2 regions of the Allofournierella sp. CML151 genome follow, and region 1 is predicted to be linked to the other one. Evidence: riboswitches for the same ligand, from Rfam matches in the RefSeq annotation. Region 1 holds a riboswitch; the other holds the start of a gene.

Evidence for each region. Region 1 has a riboswitch for lysine ahead of dapA (4-hydroxy-tetrahydrodipicolinate synthase). Riboswitches for the same ligand answer to the same signal wherever they lie in the genome.
Region 2: linked by a shared signal. The riboswitch ahead of PH256_RS15255 (ABC transporter substrate-binding protein/permease) and the one ahead of dapA (4-hydroxy-tetrahydrodipicolinate synthase) in region 1 are both predicted to bind lysine.

What each region holds. Positions count from the first base shown of each region.
Region 1 is NZ_JAPNNW010000013.1:17,265-24,488, reverse strand. It holds gene PH256_RS10200 (TVP38/TMEM64 family protein) at 1-494, shown strand, start outside; gene PH256_RS10195 (DegV family protein) at 670-1,539, shown strand; gene PH256_RS10190 (flavodoxin family protein) at 1,589-2,131, opposite strand; gene dapD (2,3,4,5-tetrahydropyridine-2,6-dicarboxylate N-acetyltransferase) at 2,219-2,911, opposite strand; gene dapA (4-hydroxy-tetrahydrodipicolinate synthase) at 2,990-3,877, opposite strand; lysine riboswitch at 3,978-4,148, opposite strand; gene PH256_RS10175 (amidohydrolase) at 4,315-5,418, shown strand; gene PH256_RS10170 (peptide ABC transporter substrate-binding protein) at 5,734-7,224, shown strand, end outside.
Region 2 is NZ_JAPNNW010000005.1:98,542-105,765, reverse strand. It holds gene PH256_RS05565 (amino acid ABC transporter ATP-binding protein) at 1-276, opposite strand, end outside; gene PH256_RS15255 (ABC transporter substrate-binding protein/permease) at 296-1,936, opposite strand; lysine riboswitch at 2,090-2,268, opposite strand; gene PH256_RS05550 (M42 family metallopeptidase) at 2,359-3,402, opposite strand; gene PH256_RS05545 (NAD(+) synthase) at 3,427-5,349, opposite strand; gene PH256_RS05540 (YbaK/EbsC family protein) at 5,510-5,989, shown strand; gene PH256_RS05535 (hypothetical protein) at 6,048-6,359, opposite strand; gene PH256_RS05530 (MBL fold metallo-hydrolase) at 6,411-7,211, opposite strand.

The sequences.
Region 1 (7,224 bases):
TTCTGCAGGTGGTTGTGGCCGTCCTTCCCGGCGAGCCGGTGGAGCTGATGGCTGGCGCCTTGTTCGGCCCGGTGGGCGGCCTGCTCATCTGTCTGGCAGGCATTTTGCTGGGCAGCATGTTCATCTATGCCGCCATGAAGCTGCTGGGCGCAAAGGCCGTTCCCGCCCAGGCCTTTCACAAGTACCGCTTTTTGCAGGATGAGCAGCGGGCGCGGCGGGCGCTGTACCTGTTGTTTTTCCTGCCCGGCACCCCCAAGGACATGCTCACCTACATCGGCCCCTTTCTGCCGGTGAAGCCGGGGGAGTTCTTCTTCATCTGCACCCTGGCGCGCATCCCCAGTGTGGTCACCAGCACGGTGGCCGGAAGCAGCCTGGCCGACGGTGGTCTTCTTGTTCCCATTGTGATCTTTGTGGTCATGGGCGCATTGGGCCTTGTCTGTCTGTACGGTGAGCAGCGCATTCTGGACTGGCTTCACCGCCGGAAAGAAACCTGAATTTCTTTTTTACCCGCCGCGGCGAATGCCGCGGCGGGTTCGTTTTTTGGTAACGCTGGAAATTCCGGCCATTGTGTGCTACAATTTTTTTACAGTGATTCCTCGCCCTGTATCTTCTGCGGGCAGTGTCACAAGCGGGCAGGAGCCCGCAAACAGGAAATGGAGTGGTTTTTTCATGGCAGAATATGTGTTGTTCACCGATTCCACCACCGATCTGCCGGTGGAACTGGTACAGGAGATGCAGGTGGAGGTAATGCCTCTGGTCTTTACGCTGGGCGGCAAGAATTACCGTAATTATCCCGATAACCGGGAGCTTTCGCCCAAGGAATTCTACGACCGGCTGCGAGCCGGTGAGGTGAGCACCACCAGCCAGATCAACCAGGCGGATTTCCTGGATACCTTTACCCCTGTTCTGGAGCAGGGAAAGGACATTCTGTACCTGGCCTTCTCCAGCGGCCTTTCCGGCACTTTCAATTCCGCCCGTCTGGCTGCTGAGGATCTGCGGGAGCAGTTCCCCGAGCGCACCATCGAGGTGATCGATACCCTGCAGGCCAGCATGGGCGAGGGCCTGGCGGTGTATTATGCCGCCTGCCTGAAAAACGAGGGCAAGAGCCTGCGTGAGGTGGCAGACTGGTTTGTGGAAAACCGCCAGTCCATCTGCGCCTGGTTCACGGTGGATGACCTGATGTTCCTGAAGCGGGGCGGCCGCGTAAGCGGCGCCGCGGCGGTGGCCGGCACCCTGCTGGGCATCAAGCCGGTGCTGCATGTGGACGAGGAAGGCAAGCTGATCCCCATGGAAAAGGTGCGCGGGCGCAAGGCCAGCCTGGACGCTCTGGTCAAGCACTTCGCCGCCAGCACCTACGACCGCAGCGAGCAGGTGGTCTTTGTGAGCCACGGCGACTGCCTGGAGGACTGCCGCTATGTGGCCGACAAGATCGCCGCTCTGGGCGTAAAACGGGTGTGCATTTCCACCATCGGCCCGGTGATCGGCGCCCATTCCGGCCCCGGCACCGTCGCCCTGTTCTTCCGTGCAGAAAAACGATAATTTTAAAGAACAAGCGGGCGGGATCGAAAGATCCCGCCCGCTTTCTTTTTTATTGAATGGCCGCTCCCATAGCCCGGGCCTGTTCCAGTGCCGAGTGTCCGGTCATCTCGCCCGGACCCTGCACGCCGCCCGCAAATACGGTGCCTGCCAGTTCCAGGTTTTCAAAGCAGTCGATCCAACCCTGGATACCGCTTTCCGCACGCTTTGGCACAAAGTCCTCGGTTTCAGCGGCCGCACTGAGCAGATACACCTGCCGGAAGGCGTTCTCTCTCCCGTACAGCGGCTCGGTACGGTCCAGGAAGGTTTTCAGCTGGCCGCACAGCTCGTAATAATAGATGGGCGTGGCAAAGGCCACCACCTGAGCAGCGCGCAGCTTTTCCAGCAGCGGGGCCACATCGTCCCGAATCACACAGCTGCCGGTTTTCTGGCAGGCAGTGCAGCCCCGGCAGAACCGGATCTCCTTGTCCCGCAGGCTCACCAGCTCCACCTCATGGCCCGCCTGCCGTGCACCTTCGGCAAACTGCTCGGCCAGTGCATGGGAATTGCTGCCCGGCCGCAGGCTGGCGCTGATAACCAGAACCTTCTTTTTCATCTTGATCCCCCTTTCTTGTATATTATTTATTTGATTATACAAAAAGTTGATCCGTCAAAAAAGGCCCGGCAGCGCCGGGCCTTTTGCTTACAGGGTACGCAGGGCGTCCTGCAGGGCGGTTTTCTGGGTGGTTTTTTCATCCTTCTGTTTGATGACCCGGGCAGGAACACCGGCCACCACAGCGCCCGCAGGCACATCCTCGATGACCACGCTGCCGGCGGCAATCACCGCGCCTTCGCCCACATGCACGCCCTCGATGACTACCGCGTTGGCACCCACCAGAACGTCGTCCTCCAGGATCACCGGCTTTGCGCTGGCGGGCTCGACCACACCGGCCAGCACCGCGCCCGCGCCCACATGGCAATGCTTGCCCACCGTGGCCCGGCCGCCCAGCACAGCGCCCATATCGATCATGGTGCCCTCGCCGATGACAGCTCCAATGTTGATGATGGCGCCCATCATGATGACCGCCGCGTCGCCGATCTCCACCTGCTCTCGGATGATGGCGCCCGGCTCGATGCGGGCATTGATGCCCTTCAGGTCCAGCAGGGGAATGGCCGAATTGCGGCAGTCGTTTTCCACCACCATGTCCTCAATTTTATCCGCATTGGCCTCCAGAATGGGGCCAAGCTCCTTCCAGTCGCCAAACACGATCTTGGCACCGGTGCCGAACACCTTGGCGGAGCCGTAGTTCAGGGGCTCCTTCTCCTGAATGGTGATCTTCACCGGGGTCTTCTTCTCGGCGTTTGCGATGTACTGAATAATCTGTTCTGCGTTCACGTGTCTTTTCCCACCTTGTTGCTTTGTTTTGGCCGTTCTATTATGCCACATTCCCGGCCATTTTTCAAACCCCTGCGCTCAAACCAGTCCGGCAGCCTTCAGGGCAGCGGTCAGCTTGGCCTTTGCGGCTTCACCCATGGGCCCCAGAGGCTGGCGATAACCACCCACATCCATGCCCATCTGGTTCATGGCCTCCTTCACGGGGATGGGGTTTACCTCCAGGAACAGACCGTTGATCACGTCCAGCAGGCCCAGCTGGGTCTCCAGCGCCTTCTGCCGGTCCCCGTTCAGATAGTTCATGACCATATCGTGGGTCTGGCGGGGCAGAATGTTGGCCAGCACCGAGATCACGCCGCTGCCGCCCAGCGACAGAATGGGCAGAACCATATCATCATTGCCGGAATAGAGGGCGAAATCCTCGTTCACATAGCGGGCGATCTTGGCGGTGTAGCTCAGGTTGCCGGAGGCCTCCTTGATGCCCATGATGTTGGGATGGGTCGACAGGCGGCGCACCACATCCTCGGAGATACCGCAGCCGGTGCGGCCGGGCACATTGTACAGAATGCAGGGGATATGCACTGCATCCGCCACCGTCTTGAAGTGGTTGTACATACCCTCCTCATTGGTCTTGTTGTAGTAAGGAGTGATCAGCAGCAGACCGTCCGCCCCCAGCTTTTCAAAGCTCAGGCTCTTTTCCAGCATGGTCTGAGTGCAGTTGGAACCGCTGCCCGCAATCACCGGCACCCGGCCGGCCACCCGCTTGACCACGAATTCGCAGACTGCGTCGTCCTCCTCATGGCTCATGGCCGAGCTCTCGCCGGTGGTGCCCAGAATCAGCAAACCATCGGTGCCGTTTTCCAGGTGGAAGTCCACCAGCTGGGCCAGTTTTTCAAAATTAACGCTTCCATCCTCATGGAAGGGGGTGATCAGGGCCACGATGGAGCCCTTCAGATTCTTTGCGGTCATAACGGCTGCTCCTCTCTCTATTTGTAAGCTTGCATACAACAAAAAACGCGCCGGAAGGGCGCTGCGGCCTTACCGGCGCGTGGACAATACCACCGCTTACAGGTAAGATAGCGCCCCCGCGGTCCTTCCGCGGACAGTGCCGCGGGTATTCCCCGGGGCCCCATCGGCGCCGCCGTGCCCGGATGCGCCGATTCGGCGGGCTTGCCCCGCCCCACGCTCCGTGCCTGCCGGCTCCTGTGGGGTTCATCGCACCCGCGCCTCTATCCATATATCTGCATCATAGCACGCTATCAAGGTGAAGTCAACGGCTTTTTCCTTCTTTTCCCCGGCGTTTCCGCGCTTGTGCATCCGGGCCGGGTGCCTTATAATAGGAGCAAAACGCAAACAAAAGCCGGCGTACCATGCTATGCCACCGGCTGAGAGGGGAGAGACATTTCATGACGCAGCAGCTGCTGACCCAATACCGCCGGGACCTGCACCAGATCCCGGAAACCGACTTTGACCTGCCCGAAACCCTGGCCTATATCCGCCGGGTGCTGGAGCAGTATCCCTGCACCCTGTTTTCGCCCTGCGAAAGCACCCTGTGCGCCTACTTTGACGCAGGCAAGCCCCACACTGCTGCCTTCCGGGCCGATATGGACGCTCTGCCCATCGCCGAGCGCAGCGGCTGCGACTACGCCTCCCGCCACGAAGGCAAAATGCACGCCTGCGGTCACGACGGCCACATGGCCATGGTGCTGGCGCTGGCCGGGCGGGTGAGCGAAGTGCTGGACAAGCTGCCCCGGAACGTGCTGCTGGTGTTCCAGCCCGCCGAGGAGACCACCGGCGGCGCAAAACTGGTGTGCGACAGCGGCGTGTTTGAAGAATACCACTGCGACCGGATCTTCGGCTGGCATCTTTGGCCGGACCTGCCTGCCGGAGCCATCGCCAGCCGACCCGGTCCGCTGCTGGCCCGCTCCAGTGAGGTGACCGTGACCGTAACCGGCAAAAGCAGCCACGTGGCCAAGCCCCACGAGGGACGGGATGCATTGTATGCCGCTTCCGCCTTTTTGTGCGAGAGCTACCGGCGGATGGAGCTGCTGGGCCGGGCGGAGGAGCCCCGCCTGCTGAAATTCGGCAAGCTGACCAGTGGTCAGGCCCGCAATGCCATCAGCGACTCCAGCCTGCTGCTGGGCACCCTACGGGTCTATTCCGACGAGATGTTCAACGCCGCCGAGGCCATGCTGCGGGATCTGGCCAACACCCTCGAGCGGGAAACCGGCTGCAGCTTTACCATCGCCTTCTCGGCCGGCTATCCGCCGGTGCGCAACGACCAGGCCCTGTTTGAGCAGGCTCGCACCGCCCTGGCTGAGCTCCAGGTGCTGGACGAACCGCTGATGATCTCGGAGGATTTTTCCTTCTATCAGCAGCAGCTGCCCGGTCTGTTTTTGCTGCTGGGCACCGGAACCGGTATTCCTCTGCATGCGGATACCTTCGATTTTGACGAAAGCGTGCTGGCCGCCGGACTCGCTGCAGACGAACTGCTACTGTTCTTGAACTGAATACACTTTTTTCTTGAATTCCCCATAGAACTGCTTGCCCTTGTTATTGCAAGCAGTTCTATGGGATTTTTTGTTTGCTTATCAAGGACATATCTCCAGCAAATCGCCTGTTTTCACACTTTTTTCACTTGTATCCCTATGCATTTTCACAAAATACTTTCTCACTGTTTGACTTTATCACTTTCGCGCAGTATAACGCTAAACAACGACAGAGATGTCAGGGGCCGGCGGGCAGATTCCCGCCGGGCTGCCTGCTCTTTTTTCGTTTCAAGGGGTTTGCGAAGATCCAATCCAAAAAGAGAGGAGCACACACACATGAAACTTTGGAAACGCATGGGCGCCGCCGCACTGGCCGGTGCACTGGCGCTGAGCATGGTCGCCTGCGGCGGCGGCGACGCTGCAGCCAGCGGCACTTCCACCGCGGCGTCCTCTTCCGGCACTGCGGCCGCAACCGGCAGCAACGTGCTGAATGTTATGACTGAGGTCGAGGTCGCCTCGCTGGACCCCCAGCTGGCCACCGACGGCACCAGCTTTGAGGTAATCGCCGACTTCACCGACGGCCTGATGCAGATGGACGCGGACGGTCAGCCCGTTCCCGCCATTGCCGAGAGCTACGAGGTGAGCGAGGACGGCTGCACCTACACCTTCCACCTGCGTGAGGATGCCAACTGGTCCAACGGCGATCCCGTTACCGCCAACGACTTCGTGTTCGCCTGGCAGCGCGCGGCTGATCCCGCCACCGCCTCCGAGTACAGCTACATGATGAGCGACATCGGCCAGATCAAGAACGCCGCCGAGATCATCGCCGGCGAGATGGATAAGAGCGAGCTGGGCGTCACCGCAGTGGACGAAAAGACCCTGCAGGTGGAGCTGACCGTTCCCGTTCCCTACTTCCTGAACCTGATGTATTTCCCCACCTTCTACCCGGTGAACCAGGCATTCTATGAGGGCCTGGCTGAGGGCACCTTCGGAACCAGCCCGGACACCGTGCTGAGCAACGGCGCCTTCATTCTGGACAGCTACGAGCCCGCGGCTCTGTCCTTCAGCCTGGTGAAGAACCCCGACTACTACGACGCTGACAAGGTCCAGCTGGACGGCCTGAACTACCAGGTCATCAAGGACAGCCAGCAGGCCTTCATGAGCTACCAGAACGGCGATCTGGACATCGTCAAGCTGAGCGGCGACCAGGTGGACCAGGTTCAGGGCGACCCTGAGCTGAGCGTACACGGCGCCGGCTACCTGTGGTACCTGACCTTGAACATGGACGGTGTACCCGCTCTGGCCAACCAGAATCTGCGCCTGGCTCTGACCCACGCCATTGATCGTACCTCCATCGTGGAGGACGTGGTGAAGGACGGCTCTCTGGCCACCTACACCGCCGTTCCCCCGCAGTTTGCCACCGGCCCGGACGGCAGCGACTTCTCGGAAGATCAGACCATGTTCCAGGATGTCTGCAGCGACGATCCCGCCAAGGCTGCCGAGTACCTGGAAGCCGCCAAGGCTGAGCTGGGCCAGGATACCTTCACCTTCCAGCTGCTGGTGGAGGACACCACCGAATCCCAGAACGTGGCCGCTGTTATCAAGGAGCAGGTGGAAACCAACCTGCCCGGCGTGACCATGGAGATCAAGGTTGAGCCCAAGAAGCAGCGCGTTGAGGACATCCAGGAAGGCAACTACGAAGTCTGCCTGACCCGCTGGGGCCCCGACTACGCCGATCCCATGACCTACCTGAACATGTGGATCACCGATAACAACAACAACTACGGCAAGTGGAGCAATGCCGAGTACGACGCCATCATCGCCGAC
Region 2 (7,224 bases), on a different contig from region 1:
GGACTGGAACACCATGCCCACCTTGGTGCGGTAGGCGGGGATGTTGGCGCTCTCGCCGATGTTCTGCCCGTGGAACAGAATCTCGCCGCCGGAGGGCGTCTCCAGCAGGTTCAAACAGCGCAGCAGCGTGGACTTGCCGCTGCCGGAGGGGCCGATGATGGTGGTCACGTCGCCCTTGCAGACGGTGAAGTTGATGTCCCGCAGAATCTCCCGCGGGCCGAAGGATTTATTCAGGTGGCGCACCTCTACAATGGCGCCGGTTTCGGTAGTATTCATCTTGCTCTTCCCCCTTTTCTCACAGGTCCAGGTTGCCGGTGCGCGGCTTGCCGTGCTCCACATAGGGAGGGGCGTTCAGGCCGCCGGTCTGCTTCACCAGCGCGTAGCTGGATTCGCCGTCCATCCGCTTTTCCACCCAGCGCAGGATGGCCGAGCAGACCAGAGTCATCACCAGATAGATGGCCATCTCGATCACTGCCGAGGGGAAGTAGGCGTAAGTGGCGCCCACCACGCCCTTGTGGATGCTGAACAGCTCGGCCACGCCGATGATGAACAGCACGGAAGTATCCTTGATATTGATAATCAGGTTGTTGCCGATCTGAGGCATGATGTTGCGCAGCGCCTGGGGCAGAATGATGCTGGTCATGGTCTGCACATGGGTCAGGCCGATGGCCTTGGCGCCCTCGGTCTGGCCCACCGGGATGGACAGAATGCCGCCGCGCACCGACTCGGCCATGTAAGCGCCGGTGTTCACCGATACGATCACCAGAGCGGCGGTCCACATGTCCAGGTTCCAGCCGAACAGGAAGGCCGCGCCGTAGAAGATCAGCACCGCCTGCAGAATCATGGGGGTGCCGCGGAAGACCTCCACATACACCCGCAGCACGGCGCGGGCCGCGCCCAGCAGCACCTTTTTGCCCATGCCGTCCCGCTTTTCCACCGGGATGGTCTGCACGATGCCGCAGCCAAGGCCGATCACACAGCCGATGGCGGTGCAGATCACCGCGATCACGATGGTGATGCCCGCACCCTTCAGGTAGTTGGTGCCGTAGTTCTGCAGCAGGTACCCGATCTGGGCAAAGAAGCCCTCGGGCAGGCCGTCGCTCAGGGGCTGGATGGCAATGGCCTCATCCATCATGGCGTTGTAGTCGTCCTCGGTCATGGTGGCCAGCACACCGTTGATGGCGTCCTTCAGTTCGGTGTTGCCCTTCTGCACCGAGATGCCGATGTTCACATCCTCGCTGGAGACCTGGAAATTATCCTCGCTGTCGTTGAAGTCCAGCAGCACGAAGTCGCTGTAGGCGTTCAGCGCCGCCTTTGCGGTGGGGATATCGGTGACCACCAGATTTGCCCGGCCGGTCTCCAGCGCCATCAGCATGGCGGGGGCGGATTCCTGCGGGGTGAGGATGGTGACGTCCGGAATCTGGGGCAGACAGCCGTCGTACCAGATGGTGCCCAGCTGGCTGGTGGCGGTGGCGCCCGCCAGCTCGCTCAGGCCCTGGGCCTGGGCATAGGGGCTGTCGGCCCGGGTCAGGCTCACGATGGAGGCGTAGAAGTAGGGGGCGGTGAAATCCACCGACTCCAGCCGCTCACTGGTGATGGACTGGCCCGCAATCACGCAGTCCACGGTGCCGCTCTGCACGGCGGGCACCAGGGAATCCCAGTCCAGCCGCACGATCTCCAGCTCCATACCCAGAGCCTCGGCAATCTTCTTGGCCATCATCACATCGTAGCCGTTGGCGTAGTCGGCGCTGTCCTTGATGGGCACCGCGCCGTTGGAAGAATCCGGCTGGGTCCAGTTGTAGGGGGCGTAGGCGCACTCCATGGCCACCGTCAGGGTGTTGTCGTCCAGCACGCTGCCCTCGGCCGAAACGGCCAGACCGCCGGGAAGGGCGGCAAACAGCAGCAGCGCCAGCACAAGGCTTGCGATCTTTTTCATTGTGTTTTTCCTCCTTTTGCTTTACCGCTGCCCGCCACGCAAAAAAACGGGGCTGCTTTCCTTTCGAAAAGCAGCCCCGCGGAAGTCTCCGTGCGCACCGCAAACGAACGCGGCACGTTGCAGGCAGCCCCGGCCGGGCCGCCCCTTCGGTTTCCCTTGGATAGCGCTTCACGAAAAAACTTCGTGACAGTCCGGCGGATCTTCTCCGCCGACCCAGGCAAGCGCCCCCCCAGACCGGGTTCGCTTCCTTCGGCGGTGTTCCCTTTTGCAGCGGCGGGGGTCTGCCCCGAATGCCGCGTGCTACTCTTGAACACCGCGCCTCTATCACAGCGATATGAATTTAGTTGCCATATTACTCTATTTTCCACAGCTTGTCAAGCCGCTGTGGAAAACTTGGTCTTTTTTTGTAATCAAATCCGGCTTTAAACGGTCTCGATGTAAGCGTTTAGCAGCTGGAAGGTGGCCATCATGCCCTTCACGTGGCTGCGCTCGTAGCCGTGGGAGGCGTACACGCCCGCGCCGATCAGGCCGTGACGCAGGTCCGCGCCCGCCCGCAGGGTGGCCTCCACATCCGAGCCGTAGTGGGGGTACACGTCCACCGCGTAGTCCACACCGGCCGCTTTGGCCGCCGCCACCAGGCCGCTCACCACGTCATAGTGGTAGGGACCGCCGCTGTCCTTGGCGCAGATGGACACCTGATGCTCCTTGCAGGCCAGGCCCTCGCCCACGCAGCCCATGTCCACGCTGATGGCCTCGCCCACACCCTCGGGCACCGAGGCGGAGCCGCCGTGGCCCACCTCCTCAAACACGGTGATGTGCTGCCACACCGCCCGCCGGGTGGTCTTGCCGCTCTCCTTCAGCGCACGGGCATAGCCCAGCAGAATGGCCACGCTCAGCTTGTCGTCCAGGAAACGGCTCTTGATGTAGCCGCTCTCGGTGACGGTGGTGCGGGGGTCAAAGCAGACGATGTCGCCGTTTTCGATGCCCAGTGCGTGGACCTCGGCCTCGGAGAAGACCATCTCGTCCAGCAGAACCTCCATGGTATCCCAGCTGCGCTCGGTCTTGGAGTAGTCGCCGTTCACATGCACCGAGGCGTCGGTCAGCTGGCACACGCCGGTGTAGACCTTGCCCTCCCGGGTGTAGATGCGCACGTTCTCGGCCTCGGCGTTGTTGGGGTTCATGCCGCCCAGAGCGGTGAGCCGCAGCCGGCCGTTGGCCTTCACGCCGCACACCATGCCGCCCAGCGTGTCCAGATGGGCCTCCTGCAGGATGCCGTCGCCGGGCATGGAGCCGTCGCCCGCGCTCAGCTGCACCAGCACGCCGCCCTTGCGGGTGACCTGGGGCTCATAGCCCAGGGCCTTGTATTCCTTCACCAGATAATCCACTGCGTTTTTGGTAAAACCGCTGGGGCTGTCGATGGCCAGCACCGCTTTTACCTGCTGCAGCATATATTCCTGATTGTTCATCTTGTTTTCCCTCCCGATAATCGGTTACAAAGTATTTTCCAGCTCCTCCACCTGGGCCAGCCAGAGGGCGGCACAGGCGTCGCTGGGCATCCGCCAGTCGCCCCGGGGCGACAGGGTCACGGTGCCCACCTTGGGGCCGTCCGGCAGACAGCTGCGCTTGAACTGCTGGGCAAAGAAGCGCCGGTAGAAGTTGCGCAGCCACTGCACCAGCACCGCATCCTCATAGACTCCGGCAAAGGCCCGCTGGGCCAGCCAGAAGATCTTTTTGGGCGCAAAGCCCCAGCGGATGGCATAGTACAAAAAGAAGTCGTGCAGCTCGTAGGGGCCCACGATGGCCTCGGTCTGCTGGGCGATCTCGCCGTTCTCCTTGGCGGGCAGCAGCTCGGGGCTGACCGGGGTGTCCAGAATGTCCTGCAGCACCTCCCGCAGGGCGGGCTCGCTGTTGGCGGCCACGGTGGCCACGATGTGCCGCACCAGCGTCTTGGGCACCGAGCCGTTCACGCCGTACATGCTCATGTGGTCGCCGTTGTAGGTGGCCCAGCCCAGGGCCAGCTCGCTCAGGTCGCCGGTGCCGATCACCAGGCCGCCCATCCGGTTGGCCAGGTTCATCAGCACCAGGGTGCGCACCCGGGCCTGGGTGTTTTCGTAGGTCACGTCCAGCACCGACTCGTCGTGGCCGATGTCCGCAAAGTTGCTGCGCACCGTATCCGCAATGTTCACCTGCCGCAGGCTCACGCCCAGCGCCTCGCACAGCTTCTCCGCGTTGGACTTGGTGCGCTTTGTGGTGCCGAAGCAGGGCATGGTCACCGCGATCACGTCCTTGAGGGGCTTGTCCATCAGCCGGAAGGCCCGGGTCACCACCAGCAGCGCCAGGGTGCTGTCCAGACCGCCGGAAATGCCGATCACCGCGGTGGCGGCGCGGGTGTGCTCCATCCGCTTGCGCAGGCCCTGGGCCTGCATCTCCAGAATGGCCTCGCAGCGGCGCATGCGCTCGCTCTCGCCCGCGGGCACAAAGGGGGCCGGGTCCACCGGGCGCACCGGCTGCCAGTCGGCGCAGGTCTCCGCCAGCTGCACGGTGGTGTAGCCCTCGTCGTTCACCGCCGCAAAGCTGGTGTTCTTCAGCCGCTCGCCCGCCAGCTTCTCCAGATCCACCTCGCTGACGATCATGCCGCTGCCGAACAGCTCGGTCTGGGCCAGAATGGCCCCGTTTTCGCAGATCAGGTCATGCCCGGCGAACACCAGGTCAGTGGTGGACTCGCCCCGGCCCGCATCCGCGTACAGATAGCCGCACAGCAGCCGGGCGGACTGGCCCGCAATCAGCTGACGGCGGTACTCCGCCTTGCCCACCACCTCGTCGCTGGCGGACAGATTCAGAATCAGGGTGGCCCCGGCCATGGCGTGGCCCACGCTGGGGGGCAGCGGCGCCCACACGTCCTCGCAGATCTCCACCGCGATTTTAAAGCAATCCGCCTTGGGGTGGCAGAACAGCAGCTTTGTGCCGAACAGCACGGTCTGGCCCAGAAGCTGCAGCGTGAAGGTCCCGGCGGGGGCGGCGGTGAAGCGGCGGCCCTCGTAGAACTCATTGTAGCTGGGCAGATGGGTCTTGGGCACAAGGCCCAGCAGCCGCCCGCTCTGGCAGACGGCGGCGCAGTTGTACAGCTTGCCCCGCACCGCCAGCGGCAGACCCACCACGAACACCACCGAGGTGTGGGCGGTGGCCTTCAGCACCGTGTCCAGCGCGTCCAGCGCGCCCTGCTGCAGCACCGGCTGGAAAAACAGATCCTCGCAGGTGTAGCCGGTGAGGCCCAGCTCCGGCAGGCACAGCACCTCCACTCCCTGCCCGGCGGCCTGTTCCACCGCCCGGATGGTCTGGGCGGCATTGTAGGCGCAGTCCGCCACCCGGATGTCCGGCGTGGCGCAGGCGGTTTTGACAAACCCGTATCGCATGGTGTGATCCTCTCCTCATCCCATTGTTTTAAAAATTCTTTTGTAAGTATATCACATTTCGGCCCGGTTTTGAATGCGCCCGGCGCTGGCCTTTTGGGCAAATCTGTGCTATACTTTATTTCACTATCTCATAAAAGCGAACAAAAGGAGCGATGGCACAATGTCGATGCAAGCAGCCAGGGACCACCTGGCGAAATTCGGTCTGGAGGGGCACATCCGGGAATTTTCGGTATCCAGCGCCACGGTGGAGCTGGCGGCGGCAGCGGTGGGCTGCGCGCCCGCCCGCATTGCCAAAAGCCTTTCCTTCCTGGTGGGCGAGCAGCCCATTCTGATTCTGGCCGCGGGGGACGCCAAGGTGGACAACCCCCGCTACAAGGCCAAATTCGGCACCAAGGCCAAGATGATCCCCGCCGACCAGGTGGAGGAGCTGATCGGTCACGGGGTGGGCGGGGTGTGCCCCTTCGGCGCAAAGCCCGGCGTGACCGTCTATCTGGACGAATCCCTGCGCCGGTTCGACGTGGTCTATCCGGCGGCGGGCACCGCCGCCAGCGCGGTGGAGCTGACCCTGCCCGAGCTGGAGACCGCCAGCGGCGCCTGTGGCTGGGTGGACGTGTGCAAGGGCTGGCGGGAGGAGGAATAACGGAACAGCGGCAGCAAAAAAGGCTCCCCGGTGGGGGAGCCTTTTTTCGTGTGCAGAATCAGCCGGCGGTGAAGTAGCCCTTTTCGCAGAGCACCTCCAAAAAGAAGTTCACCGTCTCGTCATCGAACAGGTCGGCGTAGTCGTTTTTGGCCGCCACCGCCTCCGGCGACAGGTCCAGCCGGCCCTTGGCGGCCAGCCGGTCAAAGCCCTCGCTCACCGCGCCCCGGCGTGCCTGCTCGGCCATGGCCCGCACCGGGCCCCGCTTTTGCAGAAACGCCAGGAAGTGCGCTCCGTCCCAGCCGCAGACCAGCTTTGCCTCGGCGGCTTTTTCGGTGACCTCCTGCAAGAATTTCTGTTCCAGATCGTTCATGCTCGATCCCTGCCTTTCGCTTGCTTCGTTATTGCTGCGCGCCGTTTTCACTCACAGCGCGATCACGTCCAGATCATAGGGCACATGCAGATCGCCCTGGTAATACTCCCTGCCCTCGGCGGTGTACAGCCGCTGGCGGTCCTCGTAGGTCTTGTCCTCGGTGTGCCAGAGCACCAGATGGGGCACCGCCAGCTGGGCAGCCAGCTCGCAGGCCTCCTTCACGGTGCTGTGGTGCTTTTCATAGGGCTTGAACTTCTCCCGGTCGCCGTACAGGCAGAAGGCCTCGCACAGCAGCCAGTCGCTACCCTTCACATAGCTCTCGCACAGGGGGTTGTAGGGCTCGTCGCCCAGGCAGGTGAGCTTTTTGCTGTCCTTCTCGGCGGTGAAGCCGTACTGCTCCATCTTGGTGGAGTGGATATCAAAGAAGGTCACGGTGTGGCCCAGAATGTCCGCCTGCTCGCCGTCGGTCACGCCGTGCAGCAGGATGCGGTCACCGATCAGCTTGGCGAACTTCCCCTGCACGGTCAGCCGCACCAGCGTCTCGATGGTCTCGGGCAGGCCCTTGTGACACCAGATGTGGAACTGGCCCTCATATTTGCCGTCCAGCATCAGGGTGGCGATCTTGCGGATCACCCATACCACGCCCAGAATGTGATCGGTGTGGGCGTGGGTCACAATCAGATGGTGAATATCCGCCGGGTTGATGCCCGCCTTTTGCAGCTGCACCAGAATGCCGTTGCCGCCGCCCGCGTCCACCAGCAGCACCTCGTCACCCTGGTGCAGGGCAAAGCAGGTGTTGTAGCAGCGCAGGGCCATGGCGTAGCCGGTGCCCAAAACAGTGAGTTTTTCCATTGGTCTTTCCCTC